DNA from 4 places in the Streptomyces sp. NPDC046860 genome. Region 3 is predicted to be linked to each of the others. Evidence: riboswitches for the same ligand, from Rfam matches in the RefSeq annotation. Region 3 holds a riboswitch; each other region holds the start of a gene.

Region 1 (4,214 bases), on a different contig from region 3:
CCTCGGCGAAGTCGTCGGGCGTGGCGGAGCGCTGGTGCCCGCGCTCCTCGCCGGAGTGCCGGGCGGTGGTGTGGAAGACCTCGTTGCTCGCGCTGTCGTAGCCCCACACGTCCTTGTCGTTGTGGATGAGGCTGTACTCGGCGTCGCGCTCCAGCAGCGAGACCTTCTGCTTCTCGGGGCCGTCGGCGGCCACGCGCAGGGTGTGGGTGCCGGAGGCCAGCTCGGTGAGCTTGGTGCGCGGGTCGGCGGAGGAGCCGTCGCCGTCCCGGCCGGAGCCCATGCCGTCCTGGAGCGCGCCGAGGTCGGGCAGGCCCAGGTCGGTGCTGACCTTGACTGTGCCGGACATTTGCTGGACGTCGGACTTGGCGATCTTCTCGACGAGCTGCTGGGCGGTGATCTCCGGCAGGTCCGGGTCACCGGCGGCGGCGAGCGCCGGGACCAGCCCGATGGTGGCCGCCGCCACACCCACCACCGCCACGGGCACGACGTACCGGGCGGCCTTGCGGCGTCCGGTGCGCGGGTCCTCGTCGGGGCCGGTGCCGGTCGCGTGGTCGGATTCGTACGGTGCCATGTGTGCCTTACCTCCGTCGTCGGCGGCGGCTGCGCTCGCTGGGATCCACCCGAGCCGCCATTCTCACCGGGATCGGTGAGCAGTGGTGGTTTCCCTGGTTCCCATCAGACCAACTCCGCAGTCCTGGAGCGTCAGCCCACGGAGCCAACTCGGCGTACACCTGCGGTATGACAGACGGACCGGAACACCCGCGCCTACCCGTAGGGGTCGGGCGGGCGTTCCTGGGGCCTGTCCTAACCGGCCCGGTGGACCACCGCGTCGCACAGCTCGATCAGAGCCGTCTTGGCGGTGCAGTCCTTCAGCGGGGCGAGGGCGGCGCGGGCCTCCTCCGCGTACCGCACGGCGTCGCGCCGGGCCTGCTCCAGCGCGGGGTGCACGCGCAGCGCGGCGAGCGCCTCGGCGAGCCGGGCGTCGTCGGTGAGGTCGGAGTCGAGCAGCTCGCACAGCGCGAGGTCGGCGGGCTCGCCGAGCCGGGCGGCGCGCTCGCGCAGCCGCAGCACCGGCAGCGTGGGCACGCCCTCGCGCAGGTCGGTGCCGGGGGTCTTGCCGGACTCGTCGGATTCGGAGGCGATGTCCAGCACGTCGTCGGCGAGCTGGAAGGCGACGCCGAGCCGCTCGCCGTACTGGGTGAGCACGTCGACGACGCTCTCGTCGGCGCCGGACATCATGGCGCCGAAGCGGCAGGACACGGCCACCAGGGAGCCGGTCTTCCCGGAGAGGACGTCGAGGTAGTGCTCGACCGGATCGCGGCCGTCCTGGGGACCCGCGGTCTCCAGTATCTGGCCGGTGACGAGGCGCTCGAAGGCGAGGGCCTGGACGCGGACGGCCTCGGGGCCGAGATCGGCGAGTATCTGCGTGGCGCGGGCGAAGAGGAAGTCGCCGGTGAGCACCGCGACGGAGTTGCCCCACCGGGTGTTGGCGCTGTCCACGCCGCGCCGCACGGCCGCCTCGTCCATGACGTCGTCGTGGTAGAGCGTGGCCAGGTGGGTCAGCTCGACGACGACGGCGGAGGGGACGATGCGCGGGGCGTGCCGGTCGCCGAACTGGGCGGACAGCAGCACCAGCAGCGGACGGAACCGCTTGCCGCCGGCCCGCACCAGGTGCTGGGCGGAGCCGGTGATGAAGGGGACCTCGCTCTTGGTGGCCTCTAGCAGGCCCGCCTCGACAGCCGCCAGTCCGGCCTGGACATCGGCTTCCAGTGCCTGGTCCCGCACGCTCAGCCCGAACGGCCCGACGACGGTCACGAGGTATCTCCTGTCTGCTGGTGTCTGCTGGCGACTTCACGGCTTGTCGATAGGTCGCTGCCATCAGTCAAGTCAGCGTATCCGGTCCTCTTTGGATCACCGATCGCACCCACCGGTCCAGCTCATGAGGTATCGGTTTTCGTCCGGCATGTGCCGGATGGGTGGACAAGGGGGACATATAGGTCCTCAGTCGGGCGATCCGGCACTCCGGGGGTCACACCGAACCAACGAACGGGAGCGCCCCCCGGGTTCCGTCCCGAGGGGACCGATGCCCCCTAATACGCACAGACGGACCAAATGCACATAATCCCCCATGTCTAATTTTGCGTATTTTGCGATTCCGTGAGTTGGCTCACGCGCCCTCCCGTCTCGCGCCTACCCGCGCAAACCCCCCTCTCACCCCCTTCTTACCGTGCCCGGTAGGGAAGTTGAGGATTGGCGACCGCAAAGGATCAAGTGGGCCAATTGGGACAGAACAAGGTCAACTAGCACTTCGGGTGATTCCGGTACTTGTTCCGGACATGTGCGGTCGCATACGTTCCCGGCCTGTCAGGCGAACGCCGAATCCTGCCGCGCCTGACAACCCACTCACGAACTCATTCGTACGGCAGGAGCGGGGGACCCAGGTAAGCCGCCGGACCGGACGACACATGTCGCTCCGGAACGGCTCGGGGTGAAGCCGAATCGTCCCCGGTGTCCGACGGGCACCGGGGACGAAGCGGCCGGGCACCTCCCCGCCCGAACCCGACAGCTCACCTCGCAGGCGACGGAGAGGAAACAACGACATGACTGCTGCCGTTCAGCCGCGCCATGCCCGCACCAAGCGCATCGCCCGCACGCTCGCCGTCGCCGGTACCGGTGCCGCGATGTTCGCGCTCCCCCTCATCGGCGCCACCAGCGCCTCCGCCGCCCCGGCCGCCAAGCCCGCCGCCGCCTCCACGGTGTACCCGAACAACCTCGACGGCTGGATCCGCCAGTCCCTGGCGATCATGGCCGAGAAGGGCATCCCGGGCACCTACAACGGCATCCACCGCAACGTGATGCGCGAGTCCTCGGGCAACCCGCTGGCCATCAACAACTGGGACATCAACGCCATCAACGGCACCCCGTCCAAGGGCCTGCTCCAGGTGATCGACCCGACCTTCAAGACGTACCACGTGGCCGGCACCTCGCTCGACCCGTACAACCCGGTCGCCAACATCACCGCCGCGTGCAACTACGCGTACCACCGCTACGGCTCCATCGACAACGTCAACGGCCCGTACTAGGCCGGACCGGCCCCACGGCCTGTTCGCCGCGCCCCCGTCGCACGCCTCGCGCGTGCGACGGGGGCGCTCGCCGTCACAGCGCGAACAGGCGCTCCAGGACCACGGCCACCCCGTCGTCCTCGTTGGAGAGGGTGACCTCGTCGGCCACCGCCCTCAGTTCCGGGTGGGCCCCGGCCATGGCGACGCCGTGGGCCGCCCACCGGAACATCGGGATGTCGTTCGGCATGTCGCCGAAGGCGACCGTATCCGTCCGGCCGAGACCCAGGTGCTCCGCGGCCAGCGCCAGACCCGTCGCCTTGGTGATCCCGCACGGCTGCAGCTCGACCGTGCCCGGCCCCGACATGGTGACCGTGGCCAGCGAGCCGACGACCGAGCGGGCGGTGGCCGCCAGTTCGTCGTCGGACAGGCCGTCGTGGCGCAGCAGCACCTTGCTGATCGGCGCGCGCCAGAGCTGCTCGCGCCGCTCCACCCGCACGGCGGGCAGGGTCGGGTGCGGCATCCGGTAACCGGGCTCGATCAGCGTGAGCCCGTCCACGCCGTCCTGGTCGACGGCCGCGTGCACCTGGCCCACCTCAGCCTCGATCTTGCCGAGCGCGGTCTCGGCCAGCTCCCGGTCGAGCTGGACGGACCACAGCATGCGGGCGGCGCCGGCGTCGTACACCTGCGCGCCCTGGGCGCACACCGCGAGCCCCGTGCCGCCGAGCGCGGCCAGCAGGGGGCGCACGCGGGGCGCCGGGCGGCCCGTCACCACCAGATGCCGGGCGCCGGCGCGTGCCGCTCCGGCGAGCGCGGCGAGCGACCTGGGGGAGACCGTGTCGTCGCCGCGCAGCAGCGTCCCGTCCAGGTCGGTGGCGATGAGTGAGCGAGCGGAGGGTGCGGCCATGATCAGAGAATACGGATCACAGGTCCCCCCGACTCACCACGCGGTCACGGGAGTTGACGCGCCGCTCAGCTCCGGGCGCCGTGTGCCGCCGCCAGGTGCCGCGCCAGCCGCGGGGAGGCGAACTCCGTACCGCACACGAAGCGCATCACCGGACCGTACGAGGCCGCCGCGGGCAGGCCGGTGAAGTACAGGCCGGGCAGCGAGGAGACGTAGCCGGGGCCGAGCCGGGGCGCGCCCCGGGTGACCGC
Region 2 (4,214 bases), on a different contig from region 3:
TCGGTGAAGAAGATGCGCGGGTATCTCGCCGAGCTCATCCACCGCAAGCGCCAGGCCCTCCCCGACGAGCCCGCGCCCGGCGAGGACCTCATCTCGGCGCTCATCCGGGCCTCCGACCACGGCGAGCACCTCACCGAGAACGAGGCCGCCGCGATGGCCTTCATCCTGCTCTTCGCCGGGTTCGAGACCACCGTCAACCTCATCGGCAACGGCACCTACGCACTGCTCACCCACCCGGAGCAGCGCGAGCGGCTCCAGCGTTCGCTGGCCGCCGGGGAGAGGGGCCTGCTCCAGACCGGACTGGAGGAACTGCTGCGCTACGACGGACCGGTGGAGCTGGCCACCTGGCGTTATGCCACCGGGCCGCTCACCATCGGCAGCCAGGACATCGCGGCCGGGGACCCGGTGCTGGTGGTCCTCGCGGCCGCCGACCGCGATCCCGACCGGTTCGCCGACCCGGACCTGCTCGACCTCGGCCGCCGCGACAACCAGCACCTCGGTTACGGACACGGCATCCACTACTGCCTGGGCGCCCCGCTCGCCCGGCTGGAGGGCCAGACCGCGCTGGCCACCCTGCTCGGACGGCTGCCCGATCTGCGCCTGGCGGCCGACCCGGCCGAACTGCGCTGGCGCGGCGGACTCATCATGCGTGGACTGCGCACACTCCCGGTGGAGTTCACACCGGTCCGTCCCAGCCGTGAAACCTCACATGACGGACGTTCAACTATGTGATCTTCACGTGATCTGTGCGGCATGAACTTGTGACAACGGATCGTCTGACGCTACGTTCACCCATCAGTGTGGCGTCGAGCATCACCTGCCACGCCGTACTGCTGTCGCACGAAAGGCAACCGCATGCTCTCCGGGAACGGTAGGCACCGTCGCCCCCGCCAGGCTCCGGCGCTCCTCGTCGCGGCCGGCGTGACCACGTCCGCCATCGCCATCCCGCTCCTCGGGGCGGCCAGCGCGAACGCGGCCGACGGCACCACCTGGGACAAGGTCGCCGAGTGCGAGAGCGGAGGCTCCTGGAGCGCCGACACCGGCAACGGCTACTACGGCGGTCTCCAGATATCCCAGGACGACTGGGAGAAGTACGGCGGCACGCAGTACGCGGGCAGTGCCGACCAGGCCAGCCGTTCGCAGCAGATCTCGGTGGCGGAGAAGATCCTCTCCGACCAGGGCACCACCCACTGGGCCACCTGCGCCCTGATCGCCGGGCTCACCTCCAACTCCGGCTCGGTCGACGTCGACACGGGGGTGAGCGAGTCCCCGTCCGCGGACAAGGGCGACTCCGGCACCGATGACGACACGTCCGGCGAGTCCCCCGAGGCGAGCACCCCGGCCGAGGACTCCGGCTCGCCCGCGCCGTCGGACTCTGCCGCCTCGTCCTCCCCGTCCGCCGAGGAGACCGGCAAGTCGTCCCCGAGCGCCGACGCCAAGGCCGGTTCGGGGCACTCCGGCAAGGACACCGACACCTCCCGGTCCGGCGGCTCCGCGCCCGCGGCCTCCGAGGGCGGCTACCAGGGCGGTTCGTCTTCCCGCGCCGACGCGGGCAAGGACGCGGACGAGTCGTGGGAGGACGGCGGCTCCTGGAGCCTCGTCGACACCGGCGACCTCGGCGGCGGCGGCCGTCACCGCGGGAGCAGCGCCGCGGAGGGCGTGACGGGCGGTCAGCACACGGCCGGCACCGGACGCCACGCCACCGCCTCCCCGGGCACCTACACCGTCCGCGACGGCGACACGCTCGGCTCCATCGCCGACTCCCTGGATGTGCGGGGCGGGTGGGAAGCGCTCTACTCCGCGAACGAGCAGGCCATCGGCGGCGACCCGAACCATGTCGACCCGGGGCAGACCCTGAAGCTGCCGGGCGAAACGGACGCCGAATAGCGGGATTTGACGCCCACTATCTTCTTATATGTCCCATTTGGTGAAAGTGTGGGATGACTCTCAGAAGCCTTGATCGTCTTTGAATTTCGCCTCGGCGCATGTCTACGGTCGGGACCGCTCGTCACCACGAGCCCCCGAGGCCGCAACGCCGAATCCTGCCAGCGGCCGCCGGGGACAACCGTCGCGTAAAGCGCCGTAGGCAGGAGCGGGGGACCCAAGGTACGTGCCCGACCCGGTGTTTCGACGCCGGTGCGGGCTTGGGGTGGAGCCACGCCTTCCGGGAGTGATGGGGAGGGGTGGCCGGGCACTCATCCGGCCCGAACCCGACAGCTCACCTCGCAGGCGTCGGTGAGGGGATCGATCCATGCTGTTCTCCAGCAAGGGCATGCACCGTCGCCCGTCCAAGACCGCCCGTGTCCTCGCGCTCGCCGGTGTCGCCGGCGCGGCCGTCGTGGGCCCGGTGATGGCGTCGGGCAGCGCCTCCGCCGCCACCGGTTCCGAGTGGGACGCCGTCGCGCAGTGCGAGTCGGGCGGCAACTGGTCCATCAACACCGGCAACGGCTTCTACGGCGGTCTGCAGTTCTCCGCCTCCACCTGGTCCGGCTACGGCGGCACGCAGTACGCCGCCACCGCCGACAAGGCGACCAAGGAGCAGCAGATCACCGTCGCCGAGAAGGTGCTCGCCGCCCAGGGCAAGGGCGCCTGGCCGGTCTGCGGCACCGGCCTGTCCAGCACGCCGTACAGCGGCTCGGCCGCCCCGGCGCCGTCCGCGGACAGCAAGACGGAGGACAAGGCCGCGGCCGACACCTCCGAGCGCGCCGCCGACGACCAGGCCGCCTCCCGCTCGACCGAGCGCCCGGACGCGAGCAACACCGTCACCACCCCGACCGGCCAGAAGGTCGAGAAGGGCGACGGCGAGTACAAGGTGGTCAAGGGCGACACGCTCAGCTCCATCGCCGCGAAGCACAAGGTCGAGGGCGGCTGGAAGAAGCTGTTCGACCTGAACAAGGACATCGTGAAGAAGGCCGACGTCATCTTCCCCGGCCAGATGCTGCACCTGAAGTAACCGCGACCCGTTCACGGGGACCGGCCCCCCCGAACCCGTCCGGCCCCGTGAACCTCCGGTCCCCTGACGGACCCCCCGCCCCGGTGCGCGTTCCCCCCGCGCGCCGGGGCGGTGCGCTTTCCGCCCCCCCGGCCCATTCCTCCCCGGCCCATTCCTCCCCGCCCATTGCCCAGAACCCTTTGTTCCGGGCGTGAACAATGGGTACGGTCTCCCTGTCCCACCCCGTCCATGAGGCGGTCGGTCGACGGCCGACGCCCCGGGGACGGTTAGGCTCTAGACGCTGGGCATGCCATCAGGCACCCGCCCCGCACCGAACGCGTCACATCCACGAAGGAGATGCTCGTGCCGTCCATCGACGTCGTCGTAGCTCGGGAGATCCTGGACTCCCGAGGCAACCCCACGGTCGAGGTCGAGGTCGGCCTCGACGACGGCAGCACGGGTCGTGCCGCCGTCCCGTCCGGCGCCTCCACCGGTGCCTTCGAGGCCATCGAGCTGCGTGACGGTGACCCGAACCGCTACCTGGGCAAGGGTGTCGAGAAGGCCGTCCTCGCCGTCATCGAGCAGATCGGCCCGGAGCTCGTCGGCTACGACGCCACCGAGCAGCGCCTGATCGACCAGGCCATGTTCGACCTGGACGCCACCGACAACAAGGGCTCGCTCGGCGCCAACGCCATCCTCGGCGTCTCGCTCGCCGTCGCCCACGCCGCCTCCGAGGCCAGCGACCTGCCGCTGTTCCGCTACCTGGGCGGCCCGAACGCGCACCTGCTGCCGGTGCCGATGATGAACATCCTGAACGGCGGCTCGCACGCCGACTCCAACGTGGACATCCAGGAGTTCATGATCGCGCCGATCGGCGCGGAGTCCTTCTCCGAGGCCGTCCGCTGGGGCGCCGAGGTCTACCACACCCTCAAGAAGGTCCTGAAGAGCAAGGGCCTCGCCACCGGTCTCGGCGACGAGGGCGGCTTCGCGCCGAACCTCGGCTCCAACCGTGAGGCCCTCGACCTCATCCTCGAGGCCATCAAGGAGGCCGGCTACACCCCCGGCGAGCAGATCGCCCTCGCGCTCGACGTCGCCGCGTCCGAGTTCTACAAGGACGGCAAGTACCTCTTCGAGGGCAAGGAGCGCTCCGCCGCCGAGATGACGGAGTACTACGAGGAGCTGGTGGCGGCCTACCCGCTGGTCTCCATCGAGGACCCGCTGTTCGAGGACGACTGGGCGGGCTGGAAGGTCCTCACCGACCGCATCGGCGACAAGGTCCAGA
Region 3 (4,214 bases):
TCAGGCCCCGCGCGAGCCGGCCGAGCAGCACGGCGTTGAAGAGGGCGGCCAGGGTGGTGCCGAGGGTGAAGACCGCCGAGCTGAGCCAGTCGGGGGAGACGTTCTCCAGGGGGCCGGCCGCCGCGAGGGCCACGACGCTGAGCGGTGCCGTGGTGATGAGCGGCCAGATCGCGGCGAAGCCGGGGTCCGGCGACAGGTACACCGCGTACAGGAAGGACCCCACCGCCGCGGCGGCCACGGCGAGGTAACCGCGCGAGAGCCAGTTGTCCACCGCGGGCGCCAGCAGGGCCCGCCCCCGGTCCGGGTGCGTCACCTCCCCCTCCCGCGCCGCCGGTCTCGTGGCGAGCGCGCCGAGCACGGCGGCGTTCACCAGGGCGCACAGCAGGAGCCAGGCGATCCAGAAGCCGGTGGCCGCCACCTCGGCCCAGCCGCCCTCGGTGCCCGGGCCGAACGGCAGGGCGACGGTGAAGAGGGAGAAGGGCGCCGTGAGCACCATGGGGCCCATGGCGAGACCGCTCCCGGGGAAGGCGAGCATGACCGCGACGGAGGCGGCGAACACGGCGAGATAGGCCCGTGCGACCCGGTTGCCGGTGGCGAGCGATATGAGGCGGCGAGGACGGACGGTGAGCTGCATCGGGCTTCCCCAGGATCGGTGCGGTCGTGTCGGCCTCCACAGTGGGCCGGGGGCGCGCGCCGGGGATGAGTACGGCTACTCATCCCCGGCTGGGCGGTGTGCGCACCGCCACGGAGTACAAAGGGGTGCACGCCCGCAGAGCCCAGAGCCCGGAGAGAGCCCGCCGATGCCCCACCCCCACGTCCTGCTGTCCGCCGCCGTCTCCCTCGACGGCTACCTGGACGACACCGGCCCCGAGCGGCTGCTGCTGTCCAGCCCCGCCGACTTCGACCGGGTCGACGAGGTGCGGGCGTCGGTGGACGCGATCCTGGTGGGCGCCGGGACGATCCGGGCCGACAACCCCCGGCTCCTGGTCAACTCGGCCGCGCGGCGGGCGGCGCGCGTGGCGGAGGGGAAGGCGGAGTATCCGCTGAAGGTGACCGTCAGCGGCTCCGGTGACCTCGATCCGGCCGCCAACTTCTGGCACACCGGCGGGGAGAAGGTGCTCTACACGACGGACGAGGGGGCGAAGCGGGCCTCGGCCCTGCTCGGGGACACCGCCGACGTGGTCCCGCTCGGCACCGGTCTCGACTGGCGGGCGCTGCTGACGCATCTGCACGACGTGCGCGGGGTGCGGCGGCTGATGGTCGAGGGCGGCGGCACCGTGCACACCCAGCTTCTCCAGCAGGGGCTGGCCGACGAACTCCAGCTGGTCCTCGCCCCGCTCTTCGTCGGCGACCCGGCGGCCCCCCGGCTGTTCGGGCCCGGCGCGTACCAGGGCGGCCGGCTGCGGCTGACCGGGAGCCGGCGGATCGAGGACGTCGTCCTGATGCGTTACGAGCCCACCGCCCCCGGTGCCGGCCCGCTGCCCGTGGCCGCCGACCGGCACTGGCTGCGCACCGCGTGTGAGCTGGCCGCGCTCTGCCCGCCCTCGGACACCGCCTTCAGCGTCGGCGCGGTCGTCGTCGCGGCGGACGGCACCGAGCTGGCGCGCGGCCACTCCCGCGAGGGCGGCGACCCGGTCGTCCACGCCGAGGAGGCGGCCCTCGCCAAGCTGGACCCCGCCGACCCGCGCCTGCCCGGCGCCACCGTCTACAGCAGCCTGGAGCCCTGCGCGCACCGCGCCTCCCGCCCCACGCCCTGCGCCGGGCTGATCCTGCGGGCCGGGGTGCGGCGGGTGGTCACGGCCTGGCGGGAGCCGGACACCTTCGTCCGCGCGGCGAACGGCGCCGGGGTGCTCGCGGACGGGGGCGTGGAGGTGGTGACGCTGCCGGAGTACGCCCCTCTCGCACAGCGGCCGAACGGTCACCTTCCGCACTGAGGCCCACGTCACGGCGGCGTGTGTGCGCGGGACCCCGCGGATGACGTATGCTTGAGACACAACGACGCGGGGTGGAGCAGCTCGGTAGCTCGCTGGGCTCATAACCCAGAGGTCGCAGGTTCAAATCCTGTCCCCGCTACTGAAGGCTCAGGGCCGGAATTCGAGAAATCGAACTCCGGCCCTGAGTGTTTTCCGGGACCCGTGTTGTTCCAGGTCACCAGCAAAACTCCTGTGACTCCTGAAGCGCGGTCAACTCGCCCTGTTCGCTCCTTTCCTGACCGGTATGCACCTCGTCAGAACGTCAAAGGATCAAGCTGAACGGGCTTGGAATCCGGTGTGCGAGTCTATTAACGTTCGATAACGCAGCGCGGTCGTTACAGCCGTCAGCAGAGACGGCGCCGTGCGCACACGCCGAATCCCGCGAGGGAACCGGGGACCCACCACTTTGGGGTGAATCGCGCCCGATCCGCAGTGCACCGCCTCAGGAGCACGCCGGGTTTACGCGCGTAGGAGACCTTCCTTCTCCGAACCCGTCAGCTAACCCGGTAGGCGGAGGAGGGAAAGGAGTGCGCCCGCGTGGCGTCCAACCGGCCTGCCCCACAAGCCCCGTTCGCGCCGGACGCGAGTGAGCCCTTTGCCTACGGCGCCCCCCGCGCGCAGGACGGCACGTGGGAGGAGTGGAATCCCACCGAGGAGTCCCTGCCTCCCGTTCGTGGCCGCCACCGGGTGGCCAAGCAGCGCGGAGGCGGCGGCCTCGCCCGCAGTTCCACCGTCCTCGGCGTCGGCGTCATAGCCGCCGTCGGCGCGGGCGGCATGGCCAGCGCCAACACCGGCAAGCCTCCCGTGTCCATCGCGATGCCCGACCTGCCCTCCGTCGGCTCCCTGATCGACGGCCATCACACGGACGCGCCCGCCGCCTCCCTGGCCGGCGTCGCCACGGCCACGGCCCCCGCCGCGAGTGACGACTCCTCCGACGCGGGCGAGGCGCTGCGCAGCCGGATCATGGCCCAGGCCGAGCGACAGCAGAGCAAGGCCGACAGCCGGGCCACCGCCGCAGCCGTCGCCAAGGCCGACCAGCAGGCCGCCGACGCCGCCGCCAAGGCCGCGGCGGACGCCGCCGAGAAGGCCGCCGAGGCCAAGGAGAAGGCGGAGGCCGACGCCGAGAAGAAGGCCGAGGCGGCCCGCCTGGCCACGCTGGCCAAGCAGTACGCGCTGCCGACCTCCTCGTACACGATCACCTCCACCTTCGGGCAGGCCGGATCGATGTGGTCCTCCGGCTACCACACCGGGCTGGACTTCGCCGCTCCCACCGGCACGCTGATCAAGGCCGTCCACAGCGGCACGATCACCGAGGCCGGCTGGGCCGGGGCGTACGGCTACCGCACGATCCTCACCCTCGACGACGGCACCGAGGTCTGGTTCTGCCACCAGTCCTCGATCAGCGTCAGCGCCGGGCAGAAGGTGTCCACCGGCGAGGTCATCGGCCGCGTCGGCGCCACCGGCAACGTGACCGGGCCCCACCTCCACCTGGAGATCCACCCCGGCGGCCAGCCCACCGGCATCGACCCCGGCGCCTGGCTGCGCGGCAAGGGGCTCACTCCCTGAGCGGATGACCCCGATGCGGAATGGACGGGGCCCGAGTGATCGTTGAGAAGAGACATGACTGCTTCTCTGCGCAAGCTCGGCTCCTCCTCCCTCGAGGTCTCCCCCCTCGCCCTCGGCGGCAACGTCTTCGGCTGGACGGCCGACCGGGACACGTCCTTCGCCGTCCTGGACGCCTACGTCGCCGCGGGCGGCAACTTCGTCGACACCGCCGACTACTACTCGGCCTGGGCCGAGGGCAACAAGGGCGGCGAGTCGGAGACGATCATCGGTGAGTGGGTGCGGGCGCGGGGCAACCGCGACCAGGTCGTCATCGCCACCAAGGTCAGCGAGCACCCCGACTACAAGGGCCTGAGCGCCGCCAACATCAAGGCCGCCGCCGACGCCTCCCTGCGCCGCCTCGGCACCGACCACATCGACCTCTACTACACCCACTTCGACCAGCCCGACGTGCCGGTCGAGGAGATCATCGGCGCGCTGGACGAGCTGGTGCGGGCGGGCAAGGTCCGCTACATCGGCGCCTCCAACATCAGCGCCGAACGGCTCCAGGAGTCCCTGGACTTCTCCGACCGCGCGGGTCTGGCCCGGTACGTCGCCCTCCAGCCCCACTACAACCTGGTCTCCCGCGACACCTACGAGGGCCCGCTGCAGGACGTCGCCGCCCGCGAGGGTCTGTCG
Region 4 (4,214 bases), on a different contig from region 3:
GTCACGATCGCCAAGTCCGGCGGCACCCCCGTCAACGCCGGCTCGATGCTGGCCGTCCTGGGCCTTGGCGCCCAGGGTGGCGAGGAGATCCTCCTCGCCTCCGACGCCGACGGCGCGGAGGCCGCGCTGGACCGCCTGGCCAAGCTGGTCGCCGAGGGCCTGGACGAGCTGCCCGAGACGGTCTGACAGTTCTTCGGCGGAAGCCGCGTCGCCCCGTTCGGGACGGCGCGGCTTCCGCGTTTTCCGGGCCAAGAATTCAGGCATCACGAAAATCACGCCCACGGTGATTCACGGCGCACCGGAAAAGGGCAGCACAATTGCCCGGCAAGCGAATATCCCTCTTTGTATACAGCGTCCGTGTTAATTCCGGAGTCCCGCTGTGTTTACAGCATGTTGCGCGTGCCGGGCGCGGTCGCCGCCCGTGGTGCGCAGCCGGTGCGCGAGGGTCGCGCGCTCGGTGTGCAGCGCCGTGAGCGCCCGCGCGCGCTCGCCGTCACCGCGCGCCACCGCGTCCGCGATGGCGCCGTGCTCCGCCCAGGACTCCGGCGGGCTGACCGGGCCGTCCACGGTGTACATCCAGGCGATCTTGTGGCGGAGCTGGGTGAGCGCCGAGGTCAGCGCGTGGCTGCCGCTCGCCTGGGCGAGCGTCTCGTGGAACCAGCCGTCCAGTGCGCGCAGGTCGTCGCTGTTCCCGAGCCGCGCCCGCTCCTGCCCCAGCCTGACCAGGCCGCGCAGCACCTTCAGATGGGCCTCGGTGCGCCGCTGGGCGGCCCGCGCGGCCCCCAGGGGCTCCAGCAGCAGGCGCATCTCCAGCAGGTCGGCGGCCTCCTGCTCACTGGGCTCGGCCACGCAGGCGCCCGCGTGCCGACGGGTCACGACGAAGCCCTCCGCCTCCAGCGTGCGCAGCGCCTCGCGGACGGGGACGCGGGAGACGCCGTAGCGGCGGGCGAGGACCTCTTCGGTGAGCCGGCTGCCGCGCTCGTGGACCCCGGCGACGATGTCGTCCCGGATCGCCGTGCACACCGAGTGCGCCGGAATACGCATGCCCCACCTCCGCCTTAATCCCCGTGCAACGCCGACGACAGCGCTTCTTCCGTGACTCTATTGCAATGCGACGGAATTTCCGACGGCGGACCGGAATCCATGGCTATTTTTTGGACACCGGCCCGGGGAAAGGGTGCCGGAAACGACGAAAGCCCCGGCCTGGGGGCCGGGGCTTTCGGAGAACTCGGGTCAGACGTTCACGCCGTGCTTGCGGAGGTACGCGACGGGGTCGATGTCGGAGCCGTACTCGGGGCTCGTGCGGGCCTCGAAGTGCAGGTGCGGGCCGGTGACGTTGCCGGTCGCGCCGGACAGGCCGATCCGCTGGCCGGGGACGACCTTCTGGCCCACGCTCACCCCGATGGACGACAGGTGGCCGTACTGGGTGTACACGCCGTCGGCCATCTTGATGACGATCTCGTTGCCGTACGCGCCGCCCCACCCGGTGGAGACCACGGTCCCGGCACCGGCCGCGTGGACCGTCGTGCCGCTGGCGGCGTGGAAGTCGATGCCGGTGTGCGAACCCGACGACCACAGGGTGCCGCCGGACTTGTAGGCGGTGGAGACGTAGGAGCCGGTGACCGGCATGACGAAGGAGTTGAGGCGCTCGCGCTCCGCCTTGCGGGCGGCGCGCTCCTTGGCCTCGCGGGCGCGCTCGGCGGCGGCGCGCTCCGCGGCCTCCTCGGCGGCCTTGCGCTCGGCGGCCGCCTTCTGGGCGGTGGCCTGCGCGGCGATCTCGTCGCCGAGGGTGTCGCTGACGGTGATGACAGGGGTGAGGCCGGAGTCCTCGACGGAGTTGTCCGCGGCGAGTGCCGGGGAGGCCGCCAGGGTGCCGACGACACCGGTGGTGAGGGCCGCCACACCGGCCGCGGCAGCGGTGGTGCGCTTGACCCGGCCGGGCTTGCGGTGCTTCCCGGCGGCGCACATGAACGCCATGAGCTGGCTGGTCCTTTCCTTCCTTCTCGCCTACCGGGTTAGCTGACGGGTTCGGAGCAGGAAGGTCTCCTACGGCCGCCCTCGCTTCACGCGCGGGCGTCCGATTCACCCCAGGGACTGCGGTGGGTCCCCGGCTCCCCCTGCGGGGGACTCGGCGATGGCTGTCCGGTGCCGCGGACGCGGCGCACTGCCTGACGAACAGCCCGGAAGAAGCTAAAGGGGACCGGAGCGGATCTTCAAACGAGTCCGGGCTTTTGTAGCGCATCCCACATGCCAGAGCGGTGACCTCCGTCCCAATCCGGACATTTGCCGACCGGTGTTCGAGGAGAGTCCCGAACACGCGTGTGGGCCCCGACGGCTCATGCGCCGTCAGGGCCCACACGCGTGCGGCATCTCGCGCTACTCGGCGGAGACCACCTTGACCTCGCCGATGCCGAGCGCCTCGACGGGCTCCTTGATCCGGGCGGCGTCGCCGACCAGGACCGTGACCAGCCGGTCGGCCGGGAAGGCGTTGACCACGGCGGCCGTGGCCTCCACGGTGCCGGTGGCGGCGAGCGTGCGGTACAGCTCCGCCTGGAAGTCGTCCGGCAGGTGCTGCTCGACCTGGTCGGCCAGCGTGCCGGCGACGGCCGCGGCCGTCTCGTACTTCAGCGGCGCCACGCCGACGAGGTTCTGCACCGCCACGTCCCGCTCGGCGTCGGTGAGGCCCTCGGCGGCCAGGGTGTGCAGCACCGTCCACAGGTCCGCGAGCGCGGGGCCGGTGTTGGGGGTGTCCACGGAGCCGCTGATGGCGAGCATCGAGGCGCCGGTGCCGTCGGGCGCGGAGCGCAGCACCTGCCCGAAGGAGCGCACGCCGTAGGTGTACCCCTTCTCCTCGCGCAGGACGCGGTCCAGGCGGGAGGTGAGGGTGCCGCCGAGGCAGTACGTGCCGAGCACCTGGGCGGGCCACACCCGGTCGTGCCGGTCGGAGCCGATCCGGCCGATCAGCAGCTGGGTCTGCACGGCGCCGGGCCGGTCCACGATGACCACACGGCCGGTGTCGTCGGCGGTCACCGGCGGCACGGGGCGGGCCTGGCCGGGCGTGCCGGTCCAGGCGCCCAGGGTGTCGGCGAGCAGCGCGTCGAGGTCGATGCCGGTGAGGTCGCCGACGACGACCGCGGTGGCGGTGGCGGGCCGCACGTGGCGGTCGTAGAAGCCGCGCACGGCGGCGGCGTCGATCTTCTCGACGGTCTCCTCGGTGCCCTGGCGCGGCCGGGACATGCGCGCGGAGGCCGGGAACAGCTCCTTGGCCAGCTCCTTGGCCGCGCGCCGGGCCGGGCTGGCCAGCTCGTGCGGGATCTCGTCCAGGCGGTTGCGGACCAGGCGCTCGATCTCGCTCTCCGCGAAGGCGGGGGCGCGCAGGGCGTCCGCGAGCAGGTTGAGGCCCTTCTCCAGGCGGGAGGCGGGCACCTCCAGGCTGAGCCGGACGCCGGGGTGGTCGGCGTGCGCGTCCAGCGTGGCGCCGGCGCGCTCCAGCTCGGCGGCGAACTCCTCGGCGGAGTCCTTGTCGGTGCCCTCGGAGAAGGCGCGCGCCATGAGGGTGGCGACGCCGTCGAGACCGGCCGGTTCGGCGTCCAGCGGGGCGTCGAGCAGGACCTCGACGGCGACGACCTGCTGGCCGGGGCGGTGGCAGCGCAGCACGGTCAGGCCGTTGTCCAGCGTGGCGCGCTCGGGGGCCGGGAAGGCCCACGGCTTGGCCTCGCCCGCCTGCGGCTGGGGGTGGAACTCCATGGGGGCGAGCTCGGTCACTTGGCCGTCTCCTCGTCGTCGTTGCCGGCCTCTACGGTGGCCTCGTGCTCCGGGTCGTCGGGCAGGTCGATGTCCTCGACCGCCTCCGGGGACTTGGGTTCGTAGACGAGCACCGCGCGGTTGTCCGGGCGCAGGCGGGCCGCCGCGACCTCGCGGACCTCCTCCGGGGTCACCTCCAGGACGCGCTGCACCGCGGTCAGGGCGAGCTGCGGGTCGCCGAACAGGACGGCGTACCGGCACAGTTCGTCGGCGCGGCCCGCGACCGTGCCGAGCCGGTCCAGCCACTCGCGCTCCAACTGGGCCTGCGCGCGCTCCATCTCCTCGGGGGTGGGGCCCTCCTCGGCGAAGCGGGCCAGCTCCTCGTCGATGGCGGCCTCGATGACCGGGACCTCGACGTCGCCGGAGGTCTTCACGTCCAGCCAGCCGAGCGAGGGCGCGCCGGCGAGGCG

What was found. Region 3 has a riboswitch for cyclic di-AMP ahead of ABZ898_RS13715 (M23 family metallopeptidase). Riboswitches for the same ligand answer to the same signal wherever they lie in the genome.
Region 1: it holds a riboswitch for cyclic di-AMP, as region 3 does, so the genes downstream of both, ABZ898_RS25820 (transglycosylase SLT domain-containing protein) here and ABZ898_RS13715 (M23 family metallopeptidase) in region 3, are expected to answer to the same signal.
Region 2: it holds a riboswitch for cyclic di-AMP, as region 3 does, so the genes downstream of both, ABZ898_RS20720 (transglycosylase family protein) here and ABZ898_RS13715 (M23 family metallopeptidase) in region 3, are expected to answer to the same signal.
Region 4: it holds a riboswitch for cyclic di-AMP, as region 3 does, so the genes downstream of both, ABZ898_RS14245 (M23 family metallopeptidase) here and ABZ898_RS13715 (M23 family metallopeptidase) in region 3, are expected to answer to the same signal.

Annotation. Positions count from the first base shown of each region.
Region 1 is NZ_JBEYXQ010000023.1:2,570-6,783, forward strand. Features, by position in the region: gene ABZ898_RS25810 (DUF2092 domain-containing protein) at 1-571, opposite strand, end outside; gene ABZ898_RS25815 (polyprenyl synthetase family protein) at 805-1,815, opposite strand; cyclic di-AMP (ydaO/yuaA leader) riboswitch at 2,364-2,596, shown strand; gene ABZ898_RS25820 (transglycosylase SLT domain-containing protein) at 2,601-3,083, shown strand; gene ABZ898_RS25825 (HAD family hydrolase) at 3,157-3,966, opposite strand; gene ABZ898_RS25830 (FAD-dependent oxidoreductase) at 4,032-4,214, opposite strand, start outside.
Region 2 is NZ_JBEYXQ010000014.1:70,334-74,547, forward strand. Features, by position in the region: gene ABZ898_RS20710 (cytochrome P450) at 1-732, shown strand, start outside; gene ABZ898_RS20715 (transglycosylase family protein) at 856-1,887, shown strand; cyclic di-AMP (ydaO/yuaA leader) riboswitch at 2,069-2,247, shown strand; gene ABZ898_RS20720 (transglycosylase family protein) at 2,252-2,953, shown strand; gene eno (phosphopyruvate hydratase) at 3,290-4,214, shown strand, end outside.
Region 3 is NZ_JBEYXQ010000007.1:307,026-311,239, forward strand. Features, by position in the region: gene ABZ898_RS13700 (hypothetical protein) at 1-634, opposite strand, end outside; gene ABZ898_RS13705 (dihydrofolate reductase family protein) at 801-1,934, shown strand; tRNA gene ABZ898_RS13710 (tRNA-Met) at 2,000-2,073, shown strand; cyclic di-AMP (ydaO/yuaA leader) riboswitch at 2,334-2,501, shown strand; gene ABZ898_RS13715 (M23 family metallopeptidase) at 2,511-3,539, shown strand; gene ABZ898_RS13720 (aldo/keto reductase) at 3,594-4,214, shown strand, end outside.
Region 4 is NZ_JBEYXQ010000008.1:109,647-113,860, reverse strand. Features, by position in the region: gene ABZ898_RS14255 (HPr family phosphocarrier protein) at 1-186, shown strand, start outside; gene ABZ898_RS14250 (GntR family transcriptional regulator) at 361-1,044, opposite strand; gene ABZ898_RS14245 (M23 family metallopeptidase) at 1,234-1,977, opposite strand; cyclic di-AMP (ydaO/yuaA leader) riboswitch at 1,991-2,144, opposite strand; gene ABZ898_RS14240 (pitrilysin family protein) at 2,377-3,765, opposite strand; gene ABZ898_RS14235 (pitrilysin family protein) at 3,762-4,214, opposite strand, start outside.